Regions from separate parts of the Affinirhizobium pseudoryzae genome, predicted to be linked through region 1. Evidence: predicted binding sites of a transcription regulator. Region 1 holds the regulator's gene; each other region holds the start of a gene.
What was found. Region 1 encodes PhoB, which activates phosphate uptake and scavenging genes when phosphate is short. Its sites were predicted from a motif close to TGTCATNNANCTGTCAT; they were not measured.
Positions count from the first base shown of each region.

Region 2: the regulator PhoB is predicted to act here: its motif matches at 2,948-2,964, upstream of G6N78_RS04940 (DUF1045 domain-containing protein).
Region 3: the regulator PhoB is predicted to act here: its motif matches at 2,442-2,458, upstream of G6N78_RS12075 (BtaA family protein).
Region 4: the regulator PhoB is predicted to act here: its motif matches at 1,935-1,951, upstream of G6N78_RS10110 (glycerophosphodiester phosphodiesterase).

Region 1 covers NZ_CP049241.1:700,295-704,759, reverse strand. The annotation lists gene pstA (phosphate ABC transporter permease PstA) at 1-68, shown strand, start outside; gene pstB (phosphate ABC transporter ATP-binding protein PstB) at 141-902, shown strand; gene phoU (phosphate signaling complex protein PhoU) at 956-1,669, shown strand; gene phoB (phosphate regulon transcriptional regulator PhoB) at 1,708-2,391, shown strand; gene G6N78_RS03420 (GcrA family cell cycle regulator) at 2,517-3,080, opposite strand; gene G6N78_RS03415 (aspartate aminotransferase family protein) at 3,498-4,465, shown strand, end outside.
Region 2 covers NZ_CP049241.1:994,201-998,665, reverse strand. The annotation lists gene polA (DNA polymerase I) at 1-1,758, shown strand, start outside; gene G6N78_RS04945 (hypothetical protein) at 1,788-2,078, opposite strand; gene G6N78_RS04940 (DUF1045 domain-containing protein) at 2,195-2,896, opposite strand; gene G6N78_RS04935 (2,3-bisphosphoglycerate-dependent phosphoglycerate mutase) at 3,185-3,820, opposite strand; gene dapB (4-hydroxy-tetrahydrodipicolinate reductase) at 3,839-4,465, opposite strand, start outside.
Region 3 covers NZ_CP049241.1:2,490,283-2,494,747, reverse strand. The annotation lists gene G6N78_RS12085 (transglycosylase SLT domain-containing protein) at 1-944, shown strand, start outside; gene G6N78_RS12080 (serine hydrolase domain-containing protein) at 986-2,353, opposite strand; gene G6N78_RS12075 (BtaA family protein) at 2,511-3,758, shown strand; gene G6N78_RS12070 (class I SAM-dependent methyltransferase) at 3,785-4,426, shown strand.
Region 4 covers NZ_CP049241.1:2,099,065-2,103,529, forward strand. The annotation lists gene G6N78_RS10100 (hypothetical protein) at 225-581, shown strand; gene G6N78_RS10105 (DMT family protein) at 713-1,066, shown strand; gene G6N78_RS10110 (glycerophosphodiester phosphodiesterase) at 1,050-1,913, opposite strand; gene G6N78_RS10115 (SDR family oxidoreductase) at 2,254-3,066, shown strand; gene G6N78_RS10120 (hypothetical protein) at 3,486-3,770, opposite strand; gene G6N78_RS10125 (NAD(P)/FAD-dependent oxidoreductase) at 3,775-4,465, opposite strand, start outside.

The sequences.
Region 1 (4,465 bases):
TGGTGTTCCTGATCCTGATGAATTTGTCCGCCATCATCTTGCGTCGCCGCTATGAGCGTCGTTGGTAGTAGGGAGAGTTCGTAATGATGAATAATATCTCGACAACGATGAATACGACGACGACCACGAAAGCAGCTGCCATGATCGACTCGAAGATTTCCGCGCGCAACGTCCAGGTGTTTTATGGCGAAAAACATGCCATCCGGGACGTGAACATCGAGATCCGTCCGCGCTCCGTCACGGCCTTCATTGGGCCGTCCGGCTGTGGAAAGTCCACCTTCCTGCGCTGCATCAACCGCATGAACGACACGATCGACAGCTGCCGTGTGGAAGGCAACATCCTGATCGACAACGAGAACATCTACGATCCGAAGGTCGATCCGGTGCAGCTGCGCGCCAAGGTCGGCATGGTGTTCCAGAAGCCGAACCCGTTCCCGAAGACGATCTATGAGAACGTTGCCTACGGTCCGCGCATCCACGGCCTCGCCCGCAAGAAGTCGGATCTCGACGAAATCGTCTCGTCTGCTCTGCAGAAGGCGGGTCTCTGGAACGAAGTGAAGGATCGCCTGCATGAATCCGGCACGGGTCTCTCCGGCGGCCAGCAGCAGCGCCTGTGCATCGCCCGGGCGGTCGCCGTGTCGCCGGAAATCATCCTGATGGACGAACCCTGCTCGGCGCTCGATCCGATCGCGACGGCCAAGGTCGAGGAACTGATCCACGAACTGCGCACCAACTTCACCATCGTCATCGTCACGCATTCCATGCAGCAGGCGGCGCGTGTGTCCCAGCGCACGGCTATGTTCCACCTCGGCCTGCTGGTCGAAGAGAACGACACCGACAAGATGTTCACCAACCCGGATGATCAGCGCACGCAGGATTACATCATGGGTCGCTTCGGCTGATGCCGCGCCGATCCGCCTTCCGCTGACAACCCTTGATCCGAGGATGACAAACCATGTCCCCCAGCCATATTCTCTCGGCCTATGACGAAGACCTGAAATACCTGAACCGCCGCATCTCCGAAATGGGCGGCCTTGCCGAACAGATGTGCGGCGATGCCGTTCGCGCGCTCGTCAATTCCGATGGTGCACTTGCCCAGAAGGTCATCTCCGACGACGTGATCCTCGATACCGCCGAGCGCGAGATCCAGGAGAAGGCCATCATCACGATCGCCCGCCGCCAGCCGGTGGCCGGAGACCTGCGCGAAATCATCGGCGTGCTGCGCATCGCCTCCGACCTGGAACGCGTCGGCGACCTCGGCAAGAACACTGCCAAGCGCGTGATCGCCGTTCAGGGCACCGGCGTGCCGCGCAAGCTCGCACGCGGTTTGGAACATCTCTCCGATCTGGCCCTCGTCCAGCTCAAGGAAGTGCTCGACGTCTTCTCCAACCGCTCGGTGCAGAAGGCGGAAGCCATCCGCCTGCGCGATGAAGAGATCGACGCGATGTACACCTCGCTGTTCCGCGAACTCCTCACCTACATGATGGAAGATCCGCGCAACATCACCACCTGCACCCATCTCCTCTTCTGCGCCAAGAACATCGAGCGCATCGGCGACCATGCCACCAATATTGCCGAGACGATCTATTACATCGCAACTGGCGCTGCCCCCGAAGGCGAACGCCCGAAGGACGACACGTCGAACACGCTGGGCGCAGTGGCAGAGTAAGGGCGCTACCGGCGCCTGCTTTCAGGAGTGCATGAACCATGCTGCCGAAAATTGCGGTTGTTGAGGATGAAGAAGCGCTGAGCGTGCTTCTTCGCTATAACCTCGAGGCCGAGGGGTATGAGGTGGAAACCATCCTGCGCGGTGACGAGGCGGAAATCCGCCTGCAGGAGCGGCTGCCGGATCTCCTGATCCTCGACTGGATGTTGCCCGGCGTATCCGGCATCGAGCTTTGCCGCCGCCTGCGGATGCGCCCGGAAACCGAGCGCCTGCCGATCATCATGCTGACGGCGCGTGGTGAGGAGAGCGAACGCGTGCGCGGTCTGGCAACCGGTGCCGACGATTATGTCGTCAAACCCTTCTCGACGCCGGAACTGATGGCGCGGGTGAAAGCGATGTTGCGAAGGGCCCGGCCGGAGGTGCTCTCCTCGGTTCTGCGCTGCGGCGATATCGAACTCGATCGCGAAACGCATCGCGTCCACCGCAAGAGCCGCGAGGTGCGTCTGGGGCCGACCGAATTCCGGCTGCTGGAATTCCTGATGGCCTCGCCCGGTCGCGTCTTTTCCCGCTCGCAACTGCTCGATGGTGTCTGGGGCCACGACATCTACGTGGACGAACGCACCGTCGATGTGCATGTCGGACGGCTGCGCAAGGCGCTGAACTTTTCCAACATGCAGGATGTCATCCGCACCGTCCGCGGTGCCGGTTATTCCATGGAAGCGTGAACCCTCGCGCCTGATCTCCACCATCGAACCCGGCCTCGTGCCGGGTTTTTTGTTGGCTCCCTCCAAAATCCGGGCACAAAAAAAGCGGGCCTCGTACCCGCTTTCTTCGAGATGCGCTGGAATGATCAGCCGCGGGCGACCGCATTGGCGGCGCGGCGGCGCTCGTTCACCGGCTGGTAGGCCAGGCGGGCGTGGTATTTGCAGTAGGGCGAGCTTTCGCCGGATTCTGCGCCGCAGAAGTGGAAATCGTCCTTCAGCGGGTCGCCGACCGGCCACTTGCAGGTGCGCTCCGTCAGTTCCGTCAGCGCCAGGCGGCGTGCCATCGGAACGATGACGTTCGTCGTGGTGACCGGTTCCTGCGTTTCGAGAATGGTGAGTTCGATCTCTTCCTTCACCATCGTGGCGCCGACAGAGCGGGTCACCGTGCGCGTGGCCGCGCCAGGGGCCGTCGCCGCCGTCGGGCGGGCATTGTAGGTGGTGGGGCGCGGTGCAGGGGTGGTGCGCTTCTGCGTCCGGTTCTGCTGGGCGTTTCCGCCTGCCTTCACACGTCCCGGAAGGCACAGCCGGTGCACCTTGCCGATGACCGCGTTGCGGCTCACGCCGCCCAGTTGCGCGGCAATCTGGCTCGCGCTCAGTCCTTCCGCCCACAACCTTTTCAGTCGTTCGACGCGTTCGTCATCCCAATTCATGCTGTCTCTCCGCCTTGAGCACACCCAGCAAGACAGAATCTCTCACCGTTACGGCGAACGTAATTCGCCGCGCATACTACATCTATACTTTTGGTGACTAGTTCCGCCGCATGCAGTCTAGTAATTGATCTTTAACCTAATGGGCGGCGGACTCGCTGACAAGAGTCGCCGGAATCGTCGCGAATCGATTTCCGGGTTTTCCCCAACTTGCTGCCGCATAGAGTCATTTTTGTCACAGCTGCCGCAAGGGGCGCCAAGCGGGCTTCCGCGGCGTGAATCGACGCGGAATCCACGCTTTTGTTGACAGCGCGGGATGAAATGCGGATAGTGCGCCTGCCGCCCTTTGAGGCGGCATTTTTGATTTCTGGCGGCCCCGGCTGCCTGTTCTGGACAGTATGCCTGAAGGAGTGCATCGCCATGGCTGAAGCTGCGCTTTTCGACACGTTTGCAAGGGCACCACTGCGTTTCGTGCGCGGCGAGGGTGTCTGGCTCGTGACGGAAACGGGCGAGCGATATCTCGATTTCGGCGCAGGCGTGGCCGTGACCTCGTGTGGTCATTCCAACCCGCATCTTGTCGCGGCCCTGAAGGATCAGGCGGACAAGGTCTGGCACCTGTCGAACCTTTACGAGATCCCGGACCAGGAGCGGCTGGCCCGCCGGCTGGCGGATGCCACCTTCGCCGACAAGGTGTTCTTCACCAATTCGGGTGCCGAAGCGCTGGAATGCGCCATCAAGACGGCGCGGCGCTACCATTATTCCAAGGGCTATCCGGAAAAATTCCACATCATCACCTTTGAAGGCGCCTTCCACGGCCGGACCATCGCGACGATCGCAGCCGGCGGTCAGGAAAAGTACCTGGAAGGCTTCGGCCCCAAGGCGCCGGGTTTTGACCAGGTGCCCTTTGGGGATCTGGATGCGCTGAAGGCGGCGATCACGGAACACACCGCAGCCCTGCTGATCGAGCCGATCCAGGGCGAGGGCGGCATCCGGGTCGTGACCAAGGAATTCCTGCGCGAACTGCGCAACCTGTGCGATGAACACGGCCTGTTGCTGATGTTCGATGAGGTGCAGACGGGCGTCGGTCGGACCGGCAAGTTCTTCGCGCATGAATGGTCGGGTGTCACCCCGGATATCATGGCGGTGGCCAAGGGGATCGGCGGTGGTTTCCCGTTCGGCGCCTGCCTTGCGACGGCGGAAGCCGCCTCCGGCATGAAGCCCGGCGTGCACGGCACCACCTATGGTGGCAATCCGCTCGCCATGGCCGTCGGCAATGCCGTGCTCGATGTCATCCTGGCCGATGGCTTCCTGCAGAATGTCAACGACGTGGCACTCGTCTTCCGTCAGGGCCTTGCGGCACTCAAGGATCGCTTCCCCGGCGTGATCGA
Region 2 (4,465 bases), 290 kb from region 1:
CTGGTGGGCGTTTCGCTCGCCATCCAGGACAATACGGCGACACCCGCCTCGAAGACGATCCGCGCCGCCTATCTGCCGCTCGGCCACAAATCCGGCGGCGATGACCTGTTCAGCGATGGCGTTAAGCTGGTGGACGGCCAGGTGCCGATGGATGTGGCGCTCGCGCTTCTGAAGGAGCTGCTCGAAGATCCGTCGGTCCTCAAGGTCGCCCAGAACCTGAAATACGACTATCTCGTCATGAAGCGCCATGGCATCTCCATGGCCGGCTTCGATGATACGATGCTGATCTCCTACGTGCTGGAGGCCGGTGCCGGCAATCATGGCATGGATGCGCTGTCGGAACGCTGGCTTGGCCACACGCCGATCGCCTACAAGGATGTAGCAGGCTCCGGTAAATCCGCCGTCACCTTCGACCGGGTGGATATCGACAAGGCGACCGCCTATGCGGCGGAAGATGCCGATGTGACACTCAGGCTCTGGCTGGTGCTGAAGCCGCGCCTGGTGGCCGAAGGTCTGACCCGCGTCTATGAGCGGCTCGAGCGGCCGCTCGTGCCGGTTCTGGCCCATATGGAAGAGCGCGGCATCACCATCGACCGCCAGATCCTTTCCCGCCTCTCCGGCGAGCTGGCGCAGAAGGCCGCAAGCTTCGAGGACGAGATCTACGAACTGGCGGGTGAACGCTTCAACATCGGCTCACCAAAACAGCTGGGCGATATCCTGTTCGGCAAGATGGGCCTGCCAGGCGGCTCGAAGACGAAAACCGGCCAGTGGTCGACATCGGCGCAGGTGCTGGAGGATCTGGCGGCGCAGGGCATCGAACTGCCGCGCAAAATCGTCGACTGGCGCCAGCTGACCAAGCTGAAGAGCACCTATACGGATGCACTGCCATCCTACGTGCATCCTCAGACGAAGCGGGTCCACACCAGCTATTCGCTGGCGTCCACCACCACCGGCCGCCTGTCGTCCTCCGAGCCGAACCTGCAGAACATCCCGGTGCGCAATGCCGAAGGCCGCAAGATCCGCACGGCCTTCATCTCGACGCCCGGTCATAAGCTTCTGTCTGCCGATTACAGCCAGATCGAGTTGCGCGTGCTGGCGCATGTCGCGGAGATCCCGCAACTGCGTCAGGCCTTTGCCGATGGCATCGACATTCATGCGATGACGGCGTCGGAAATGTTCGGCGTTCCGGTCGAAGGCATGCCGTCGGAAGTGCGCCGGCGGGCCAAGGCCATCAACTTCGGCATCATCTACGGCATTTCCGCCTTTGGTCTTGCCAACCAGCTGTCGATCGAGCGTTCCGAGGCAGGCGAATACATCAAGAAGTATTTCGAGCGCTTCCCGGGCATCCGCGACTACATGGAAAGCACCAAGGCTTTCGCCCGCGAACATGGCTATGTGGAAACCATCTTCGGCCGCCGGGCGCACTACCCGGAAATCAAGTCGTCCAACCCCTCCGTTCGCGCCTTCAACGAACGAGCGGCGATCAATGCACCGATTCAAGGGTCTGCAGCGGACGTGATCCGCCGCGCCATGGTGCAGGTGGAACCCGCGCTGGAGGCCGCCGGCCTTTCCGAACGGGTCCGCATGCTGCTGCAGGTGCATGACGAACTGATCTTCGAGGTGGAGGACGAGGCCGTGGATCTTGCCATGCCCGTGATCGTTCGGACCATGGAGCATGCCGCCATGCCGGCGCTATCCATGCGCGTGCCGCTGAAGGTGGATGCCCGCGCCGCTCTGAACTGGGACGAAGCCCACTGATTTTCTAGAGATAAGCTGGCTCTGTCAGCCTATTGCGTCGTCGGATACAGCGAAGCCACGGCGGTTCCCATCAACCGCTCGGCGTAGCCGGCGGCCGCCTTGCGTGCGTGGTCGCCGAATCCGAGTTCGTGACACCGCTGCTCCACGGTTTCGATGATCAAGCCGGCCAGAGCACGAGCCTGCTCGGAATCAGCGTTTTCCGATGTATCGAGCGCCATGGCGAGAGCAGACATGGAGACAATTTCAAGCACGACCAGACGTGTCTCCAGTTCATGGACCAATTGCAGCGTTCTGTCGTCCTCGGCCTGAAGTTTACCCATGTCCTCACTCGATTATGTTCGCATGTGGAAAAACAACCAATGCGTTTAGTGTAGTAAGGAGTGAAGCCAGAGGCTACTAGAGCATTCGGGGGATTAGATCTTGTTGTTAGCGCTAATCAGCGCGCCAAGATCGCTTCACGACCTTCCAAACTATTATGAACAAGAACGTGGAAAGGCGCTCCGCGTTCCCGCTCGGCAAACAGGGCGAGATGGGCGATGTCCAGAGGCCGGTCCAGGAACGGGCCAAACCGTTCGCTCAACAGAGCGGACACGCCGGCATGCTGCTGATCGACAACCGGACCGGTGAGCGTCATGTGAAACCGAAACTGCTCATGCACGTAAGGATAGCCGAAACGGGTCAGCAGCTCTCTCTGCCGTTCCGTCAGCCGTTCGGGTCTGCGCCGCGCAACGTCCTCGGGTGACAGCGGCGCCCGGAACGGCTCGAATGTTTCGACAATGGCGGTGCACAGGCTGTCGATATCCGCCGAATCGTCCCTGGGCACCAGGGCGAAAAACGGACCAAGCGCGCGAAGTGCCAAGCTCGGGATCGCCACTGGCGCCGTGGATGCGCAGAAAGAACGGAAGGCTTCCACCAGCTCGGCTTCCGTCGTCCCGGCAGCCAGGTGAAACGGCGCCTTCAGTGTCGCGTGGAAGCCATAACGTCGCGGTTCGGCCGTCAGGCTTTGCCAGATTTCCTCATCGAGCCCCTCCGGTGCCGGACGGTGCGTTTCAGTGAAAGGGTCTCGCCCAAGCCAGGCGGCAGCCGCTTTAGTGAGAGGGTCGGTTGCCGGGGGTGTGAAATAGAGGGCGTATCGCATGGAGATGTCTCTTCAGGATCAGTGGATTTGCTCAAGCGCTAGCGGAAAACCATGACAGTCTCGTTGCAGATGGATCCGGCTGGGCAGGACGAGGCGCATGCAACGAAATCCGGTTCATCTGCGTTGAGGATGCAAAACAGGAGAGAACGTCATGGAAGCGACAGTCCTTTTCACCACCTTCATCAGCGTCTTTGCCGCCAGCGGTCTCGTCACCGCCTACTGGTACGCCAAGTAAAAAAGGCGCCGCCGGATCGGGCAGCGCCTGTGATCAGGAGCGGGTCGATTGCCTCAATGGGCGCCGGACATATCGCCCAGAACCTGCTTTGCAGCAACGGTGGAATCGGCGTTCAGCTTGTAGACCATCGGCACACCGGTGGCGAGGTTCAGCTTCAGGATCTCCTCTTTCGACAGGCGATCCAGCACCATCACCAGAGACCGCAGAGAATTGCCGTGGGCGGCGACCAGCACCGTCTGGCCCTTCAGCACGCGCGGCAGGATTTCGGTGAGATAATAGGGCCAGACGCGGGCGCCCGTGTCGCGCAGGCTTTCGCCGCCCGGCGGCGGGATGTCGTAGGAGCGGCGCCAGATATGCACCTGCTCCTCGCCCCACTTCGCCCGGGCATCGTCCTTGTTGAGCCCGGAGAGATCGCCGTAATCGCGCTCGTTCAGCGCAATGTCGCGGATCGTTTCGAGATCCGGCTGGCCGACCTTATCGAGAACGATGCGGCAGGTGTCCTGGGCGCGCTTGAGGCCGGAGGTGAAGGCGATGTCGAACTTCAGTCCGGCATCGGCCAGAGCCTGCCCGCCGGTTTCGGCTTCGGTGACGCCGAGTGCCGTCAGCTCCGGGTCCTTCCAGCCGGTGAACAGGTTCTTCAGGTTCCAGTCGCTCTGCCCGTGGCGAACGAGGACGAGGGTTCCGCTCATAATTTCCTCCAAATCAGATCAGTGGGAGAGCCCGAGCACGTCGAGCATGGTGTAGAAGCCGGGCTTTTCATGCCGTGCCCAGAGCGCCGCGGCAATGGCGCCGCGCGCGAAGATCGAACGGTCAAGCGCTGAATGGGAGAGCGTGACGAGTTCGCCTTCGCCGGCGAAGATCGCCGAATGTTCACCCACGACGGAGCCGCCGCGCAGTGTCGCGAAACCGATCGTGCCGACGGGACGCGCGCCCGTGTGCCCGTCACGGACGCGCACCGACTGCGAGGCGAGATCGATGCCGCGGCCCCTGGCTGCCGCTTCGCCGAGAAGCAGCGCCGTACCGGAGGGCGCATCGACCTTGTGCTTGTGATGCATTTCGAGGATCTCGATATCCCAGCCCGCGGCCGGAAGTGCTTTCGCCGCCTGTTCTGCCAGCACGCCGAGCAGGTTGACGCCGAGGCTCATATTGCCGGATTTCACGACACGGGCATGACGGGCGGCAGCTGCAATCTTCTCGTCATCGGCGCCCGAGCAGCCGGTGGTGCCGATCACATGCACGATGCGCGCCTGGGCGGCGAGCGCGGCAAATTCCACGGTGCCGGCCGGCGAGGTGAAGTCGATCACACCTTCGGCATTGAGGAAGGCCTGCATCGG
Region 3 (4,465 bases), 1.8 Mb from region 1:
GCACCGCCGTCGCAGATGCGTCCACGGCAACCGCCGCCCATGCGGCCGGCAAGACAGACCGCCTCCCCGGTGATTCGACTGCGCCATCAGCCGCGGCCACGCAGATCGCAGCGGCCCCCAATCGCGCAGCCCAGAAAGTCGGACGCGTCACGCTCGTCTCGCAGTCAACTGATCCCATGCAGCGCGCCGCAGAAACCGCGGCCAATTCCATCGCCCAGAACAGTCAGCCAGTCGCAGTCCCCGCACTTGCCGTCGCCTCCACGGCCGTCAATCAGGCTGGCGGCCTGCAGGCGATCAACATGGCAACCTCCGGCCAGACGATCACGAAACCGCTCGCCGCACCGTCTGCTCTTTCCGCGCCCACGAATACCACGACACCATCCGCCCAGACCCTCGGGCCGGTGATGGCGACCGCCCTTCCCGCCGACGTCACCGGTCCGTTCACCGCGATCCCGACGCCACGTCCGCGGATCGAAAAGGCAACCCCGTCGTCGATGGTCGCCTATGCCGGGACGCGCCAGCCGCTGTCGGCCATGTCGACCGACTTCTTCCCGCCGGCACCGGGCGAACCCCTTCCGACGACGGCCGATGCCAGCAACGAGACGCTGAGCAAGCTGATCCACCGCTATGCGGGCCTGTATGGCGTACCGGAATCGCTCGTGCACCGCGTCGTGCATCGCGAAAGCCGGTATGACCCCAAGGCCTACAACAAGCGCGGCTTCTGGGGCCTCATGCAGATCAAATACGCGACGGCGAAGTCGATGGGTTACCAGGGCACGCCGGATGGTCTTCTTGATGCCGAGACCAACCTGAAATACGCGATCAAGTACCTGCGCGGCGCCTGGCTGGTGGCCGACAATGATCCGGACGATGCGATCAAGCTTTATGCGCGCGGTTATTATTTTGACGCCAAGCGCAAGGACATGCTGCACGTTCTGGAGTGAACAGCAGACAAGTGCACCCAACGCAGGCTTGCGACTAAGGCTCAGGGATACACCCGGAGAATGGCCTTTGTGAGGGGCATCGTCGAATAGCGAGCCGACCAGGGTGTCAGCCCGAGATGCACGACGACCAATCCGCGGGACGGAATGACGGTGATCGTCTGGCCATCATGCCCTTGCAGATTGAACGTGTCTGCGGGCATGTCCGCCCGTTCGGACGGTCGCGGCAACCAGGTCTGCATCCTCGAATACCAGCCGCCGGATGCCGTGGTCGGCTCAGCCATCGACGCGACGAAACCATCCGGCAGAAGCCGCACACCCTTCCACATGCCGTTCTGAGCCAGAAACAGGCCGAACCGCGCCCAGTCACGCGCGCTGGCATAGAGATACGAACTCCCGACGAAGGTGCCGGACGCATCCACCTCCATCACGGCACTGGTCATGCCAAGCGGGGCAAACAACGCGTCGCGCGGGAAGGCGAGCGCCGTTGCCCGATCACTCAGACGATCCATCCAGATGCGCGACAGCAGAACGGCCGTGCCGGACGAATAGCTGAACCTCTGGCCCGGCGTGCCTTCGAGTGGCAGGGAGGCCGTGAAGGCCGCCATGTCCGGCTGAAGGTAGAGCATGCGCGTGACATCCGCGACGGTGCCGTAATCCTCGTTGAAGGCAAGGCCGCTTTCCATGGCGAGAAGCTGCGCAAGGGTGATGTCACGCCTCGCATCGCCTGCCCATTGCGGCATCAGGTTGCGCTCATCAAGACGCATGCGCCCCTCGTCGATCAGCCGGCCAATCAACGCGGCATTCACCGTCTTGGTCATTGACCAGCCGAGCAGCGGCGTCTTGTCGTTAAAACCCGCTGCATACCGCTCGCCGACAATGGCGCCATTCTTCACGACGACGACCGCACGAAAGCCGGGGCCGACCAGATCGTCCCGCGCCAGAAGCGCGGCCACAGCCGCATTTGCCTCGATACCCTCGCCGTTCGGCCACGAACCGGCTCCCGCCTGAACCGCAGCGCCCGGCCCTGCCTCCGGCAGATCAAGCGCCGCAGCCGTGCTGCCCTGCGGAACCACGGCGCATCCAAGCCCCGGTCGATAGACGGCAGCGCTCGGCGCAATCTGACCGAGGAGGGCAGCCGAGACCCGTTGTGCCGGCCGATCGACCGACACCCGCATCAGCCGCAGCAGAGGATGGCCCGGCGCCTGCACATCCTCCGCCAGCACGTCGTTTTCATCGCGTCCGGCAAGAAACACGTTGGAGCAGACGATCTTCGCGGCATAACCGCTGCCGACGCGCAGCAGATCCGGCGGCATGGTGTAAAGCCAGACAAGCCCGCCGGCCACGACGAGCAGCAACAGCACAAGGACGATCTTCGCGAGACGCTTCAACAGGCTTCCGACGCTGCGCATTCACTTCTCCGCTTCGCTCAGTTCCGCATGCAAACAGGTTTCCGTGACAATGAAAAGTCACGAATTGCAGGGCTTTGCGCAGGGTTTGCGTCATGAAACTGCAACACGCCGCGACTAGAGGCTTTCGAAAAGCTCATGACGAGACGGGGAATCGGGGATGGCCGAGATTGCACCGGAAGCCAGTTTTCTGAAGAACGGAAAACTGAAGACTGCACTCCTGCAACACAAGGCGCTGTCGAAAAGCGGCTTCTCCGAGCGGATGTTCGGTCTGCTGTTCTCCGGTCTCGTCTATCCGCAGATCTGGGAAGATCCGGATGTCGATATGGCGGGGATGGAACTGGCCGCAGGTCATCGCATCGTCACCATCGGTTCCGGCGGCTGCAACATGCTGGCCTATCTTTCCCACCATCCGGCCTCGATCGACGTCGTGGATCTCAACCCGCATCACATCGCTCTCAACAGGCTGAAACTTGCCGCCTTCCGGAGCCTGCCCGCCCATGCCGATGTCGTGCGGCTTCTCGCCACCGAAGGACGCGCCAGCAATTCGAAGGCCTTCGACACCTTCGTTGCGCCTGCACTGGATACGGCCACCCGCCGCTATTGGCAAAAGCGGACGCTGAATGGCCGCCGCCGCATCAGCGTCTTCGACCGCAACATCTACCGCACCGGCCTGCTCGGCCGCTTCATCGCCGCCGGTCACCTGATCGCCCGCCTGCACGGGGTGGACCTGACCGAGATGGCGAAGACAAGGTCGCTGCGCGAACAGCGGCAGTTTTTCGAGGATCGCATCGCCCCGCTCTTCGACCGGCCCTTCGTGCGCTGGCTCACTGGCCGCAAGAGCTCGCTTTTCGGCCTCGGCATCCCGCCGCAGCAGTATGACGAGCTCGCAAGCCTGGCGGACGAGGGGTCGATTGCCCCGGTGCTGCGCCAGCGCCTCGAAAAGCTTGCCTGCCATTTCCCGCTTCGCGACAACTATTTCGCCTGGCAGGCCTTTGCCCGCCGCTATCCGCAGCCGCATGAAGGCACGCTGCCGACCTATCTGAAGCCGGAGCATTACCGCGCCATCCGCGACAATGCCGATCGCGTCACCGTCCACCATGCCACCTTCACGGAACTTCTCTCGGGTAAGCAGGCCGGCACGGTCGATCGTTACGTCCTTCTCGATGCGCAGGACTGGATGAACGACCGGCAGCTGAACGAACTCTGGGCGGAAATCTCCCGTACCGCGGCCGCGGGCGCGCGGGTGATCTTCCGCACCGCTGCCGAGCGCAGCATCATCGAAGGCCGGTTGTCGCCGACGATCCGCGACCAGTGGACCTATCTGGAAGCGCGCTCGCAGGACCTCAACCTGCAGGACCGCTCCGCCATCTATGGCGGTTTCCACATCTACGTGAAGAAGGCCTGACGGCGGTGGACACGAGCTCTCCCGTGATGGATGCCGAACACGCCGAGCGCATGGACCGGATGTACCGCTACCAGCGGCACATCTACGATCTGACGCGCAAATATTACCTGCTCGGGCGCGACCGCACGATCCGGGAACTGCAGGTGCCGCAGAAGGGCACGCTTCTGGAAGTCGGCTGCGGCACGGGCCGCAACCTGATGCTGGCGCACAAGCTCTATCCGACGGCCAGGCTCTACGGGCTCGATATTTCTGCGGAAATGCTGACGACGACACGGGCGAATTTCCGCGGCAAAGCGGTGCAGCCGGTGCTGCAGGTGGCCGATGCCACGACGTTTTCGCCGAGCGACTTCGGCACCGCGGGCTTTGATCGCGTCATGATCTCCTATGCGCTGTCGATGATCCCGGACTGGGAGAGCGCGATCCGCACCGCCCTTGGCGCGGTAAAGGCAGGCGGTTCCCTGCACATCGTCGATTTCGGCCAGCAGGAACAGTTGCCCGCATGGTTCCGCAGCGGGTTGCAGACCTGGCTTACGCGTTTCCACGTAACGCCGAGGGCCGACCTTGCCGAAGCGCTGGAGCGCTCGCTGGAAGGCGCCGATGCGGACATGATCTTCCTGCCGCTCTATCGCGGTTATGCCTGGCAGGCGGTGGTGCGTCGCCGCGCCTGAACCGCCTTTGCGCCCCTCCTGGGTGGCGATGGCTGCCTC
Region 4 (4,465 bases), 1.4 Mb from region 1:
GGTATGCCCCCACCTGAGATAAAGTGCTCAAAAGGTTAACCCAGCGTATAAGAATGAAAGAATGGCTGCATAAATTTACGGTCATTGCGGGGACGGAAGATCACGCCGACACTTTTCCGCCGCACTGACTGTGATTACAGTGATGGAACCCGAATCTGCATTGTGCGTTCAAGCCGGGCGTAGAGACATCGGGTGCCGAAGCAGAGCGGCCCCAAGGAGGAAACATGTTGAAGGTGATCCATGCCGCCGGCTTGGCCCTTGTCGTGACGGTTGCAGGTCTTGCAACGACGTCGCCCGTCCGGGCACAGGACATTGAACTGCGCATCGGGCCGGATGGGGTTCGCCCGGTCATCCGCGATCCGCGTCAGCCGGAATATCGCGGCGACGACCGCCGCCGTCCGCCACCGCCGCCGTCGCGGGGCTGCAGCGAGCGCGAAGCCCGTGCCGCCGCCCGCGAAGCCGGCCTGCGGGATCCGGAAGTGGTCCGTGTCACGCCCGGCCGTGTCGTGGTCGAAGGTTATACCCGCCGTGGTCCGCAGCGCATCACGTTCGCCAACGAGCGTGGCTGCCCGGAGCTGTGAAGCTTCGGCTTATCCACCATTCCTTGAAGCCCGGTTGACGCCGGGCTTTTTGCTGCCTTGAGATTGACGCGAGGCGGTGCAAAAAACGCAAGCATCATCCTCATCTTCTTCTCAACCTCGAGATCCTGCCCATGCCCTTCTCGCTTTCTCCCGCGGCCGTCTGGCCGATCGTGATGCTGTTTGCCTCGAATGTGTTCATGACGTTTGCCTGGTACGGGCATCTGAAACACAAGAGTACCGCGATCTGGATTGCGATCGTCGTCAGCTGGGGCATTGCCTTCTTCGAATATTGCCTCGCGGTGCCGGCCAACCGCATCGGTTCCGACGTCTATTCGACGGCGCAGTTGAAGACTATCCAGGAGGTGATCACGCTCCTGGTCTTTTCCGGCTTCTCGGTGTTCTGGCTCGGCGAGAATTTTACCTGGAACCACGCCATCGGCTTTGCGCTGATCGCGGTCGGCGCATCCTTCATCTTCCGGGGGTGATGCGTGCCATCCAGGCCCGCTCCGTGGCCGGCGCCTCGTCGGTGGTGATCTGGTCTGGCTTCAGCGCCATCAGCGTGGAAAACTGCTGCCACTCCGTATCGCTGAAGCCGGCGTGTCGCCTCTTCAGGTTATAGGTCCAGGCATCCACCGTCCGCCCGGCATCGTGGCAGAGGCCGATGAGGTCGAGACCCGCCTCATGCGCGTTCAGGATCAGCGGCCAGGAGAGGTAGATCATCTCCGGTTCGGTCGGTCCCTGAAGATCGGCCGTCAGCTCCGCTTCCACGGCGGCGATGTCCCCCGTGGCCAGAATGTCCACCAGTTTGTCGGTGGGATCGATGCCGCGAGGGATCTCCGGCAGGCGGTTCTTGATTGCGACGATCAGGTCGAGATCGCGGCCCGAGACGATGATCGAGCCGCCCGCCTTCGAAAAATGTTCGGCGAGGTGATCGAGCCCGCGCGCGCCGATCGTCGTCAGCCGGTCCTTCATGTCGAACTGCAGAAGCGCCTCCGGATGCGCCTTGGTGAGAAGCGAGGCTAGGTCTTCACCCAGGATGGGAGCCGTGCCGCCCGCCCGCATGCGAAGAGACCGGATGGCTTCGCCGGAGCTCTCGCAGACCAGGCCTTGGCCGCTGGTTTCGCCTGAAAGATCCGCATCATGCAGCACCACGAAGCCGCCATCGCCGCGCACGCGCAGATCCAGTTCCATGGAGGCGCCGAGGACAAAACCGAGCGCCATGGTTTCCGCGGAAAACAGCGGCGCATCGAGGCTGAGGCGCAGGCGATGCCACTTGAGACGGGTGCGATGCCCGGCGTGGAAGAGATCAAGACCGGGGGGCATGTCGCTCATGGTGTCCGATTGTCCGTCGATTGGCGTTCAAGTGTCGTGGGGTGCGGTGCGGTTTGTTCCCAAGGGGTGAACCGCACATTCCGTTCCATCGATAGAGGATAAGAGGTCCGGACGCACGATCTCGTCCGGCCTTTCCTGCAGGACTATTGCCTGTCGTGCATGACAACGCTGTGATCGGAATAGCTGGAGGCGAAATTGACGTCGTAGAGAGAGCGCCACGGAAGATGGCCGATTTGGGAACATCGGCCTCCGCCTCCAGTTGGGCTATCGATTCCAACAGATGAGGTTTTCCATGGCACAGCAACATCCGACGCCGCCGTTTCCGCAGGGCAAGATCCCGATGCCTGGCACCACCGGGCAGATGAACCCCGTCCCGGATCACGGCGAGCAGTCCTATCGTGGTTCGGACAGGCTTGCCGGCAAAAAGGCGGTCATCACCGGCGGCGATAGCGGCATCGGACGTGCGGTGGCCATCGCCTTTGCGCGCGAGGGCGCCGATCTCGTCATCGCCTATCTGGACGAGGATGAGGATGCGAAGGACACGCAGCGTCTTGTCGAAGAAGCGGGCCGCAAGGCGGTGTTGGTGCGTGGCGACCTGCAATCGGCCGATCATTGCCGCCAAGTGATCGATACCGCGGTGTCCGAACTCGGCGGGATCGACATCCTGGTCAACAATGCGGCGCACCAGGCCACCTTCTCCTCCATCGAGGAGATCCCGGACGAGGAGTGGGAGCTGACTTTCCGCGTCAACATCCACGCCATGTTCTACCTGACGAAGGCCGCCGTTGCCCACATGAAGCCCGGCAGCGCCATCATCAACACCGCCTCGATCAATTCCGACAGCCCGAACCCCTCGCTGCTCGCCTATGCAACGACGAAGGGCGCGATCCAGAACTTTACCGCCGGTCTCGCCCAGCTGCTGGCGGAAAAGGGCATCCGCGCCAATGCGGTGGCGCCGGGCCCGATCTGGACGCCGCTCATTCCCTCCACGCTGCCGGAGGAATCGGTCAAGAATTTCGGCAAGCAGGTGCCGATGCAGCGCCCCGGCCAGCCGGCGGAGCTCGCCACCGCCTACGTGATGCTCGCCGATCCGCTGTCGAGCTACGTATCCGGCGCGACCATCGCGGTCACCGGCGGCAAGCCGATCATCTGACGGTCGGTGACGAGGACCTCTTCCCATAACGGGAAGGGGCCGGACTGCTGACACGTGCCTTGTGCCCTATTTCGTCATGCTCGGGCTTGTCCCGAGCATGTCCAAATAATTGATTTTATTCGATTTTGATAGATCCTCGACACAGGGCCGAGGATGACGCCGCGTGTTGGCAGGTCGGCCTCTCAACAAACTGAGCCATCCGAACAAGGACTTGGGGCTTGCCTCAAGCGCTTGTCTTGGCATGGACCTTGATCAATTGGCTGCTTCGCCGACGGGAGGGGTATGGCTTCCAGGTCACACCAGCTCTCATAAAAGGGCAAAGACCCAACTTCGTGCGGTCTCCCCCTTTGTGCGGAAGATGGCGGCAGCCAGAGGGGCCGGGCCCCGTAAGATCGCAGCGTCAAATCGGTCGCCGCCCCTCAGCTATGCCGCCCCACATGGCGGGCGAGGTCCTCGAAATTCACCTCCGCGCCCTTTTCCGCCGCCTCGTTGGCGGTGATCAGCAGCCGGATCGGAAAGGCCACCGCCTTTCGATGCGAGTCCGAAACGCTCGCCGGCTCAGGGTCCCGCAGCACCGTGCGCTCGGTCTCCAGAAGCGTCTCGTGGATTTCCTCATGCGTCAGAAGCTGTTTTTCGACCAGCAGGCGGTTCATGGCCGCGACGGCGAGATAGAGGCCTTCCAGTTGCGGATTGGCGGTGTTCATTCCTTCACTCCGGTTGGGTGGTCGCGGGCAGCACCGACGCCACGTTTTCATCGATCAGCCGCGCGCCGCGCTGGCGGGTGAGATACCGCCAGATCCACTGGATGGTAACGAGCAGGCGTTTTTCGAAATTGACGAGCAGATAGACATGCACGAGCGCCCAGAGCAGCCAGGCGAGCCGGCCCTTCAGCTGCCAGCGGCCAAAATCGAAGATCGCCGCGTGCCGGCCGATGACGGCGGTGTTGCCGCGATTGTGGAAGTGGAAGGCGCCCGGCTTGCGACCGTCCAGAAGCTCTCCCCGCAGCGCGTGCCCCAAAAACTGCCCCTGCTGCTTGGCGACCTGGGCAAGCGCCGGCAGCGGCTTGCCATCCTCGCCGAGCCCCAGCGCGGTGTCGCCGATTGAAAAGATGTCGGCAAAACCCGTGATGCGCAGGTCCGGATCGACGGGAATGCGCCCGCCGGCCTTGCCTTCGATCCCCAGCCAGCCGGCAGCGGGTGAGGCTTTGACGCCAGCGCCCCAGATGACGTTGCCGGTGCGGATGGTCTGGCCGCCCGCCACCACGCGGTCGCGGGTCACCTCATCGACCCGCTGCCCGGTCGTCACCTCGACGCCCATCTTCTGCAGCTCTGCGGCCGCATAGGTAGTGAGGTTTTCCGGGAAGGCGGCGAGAATACGCGGGCCGGCCTCCACCAGCAGC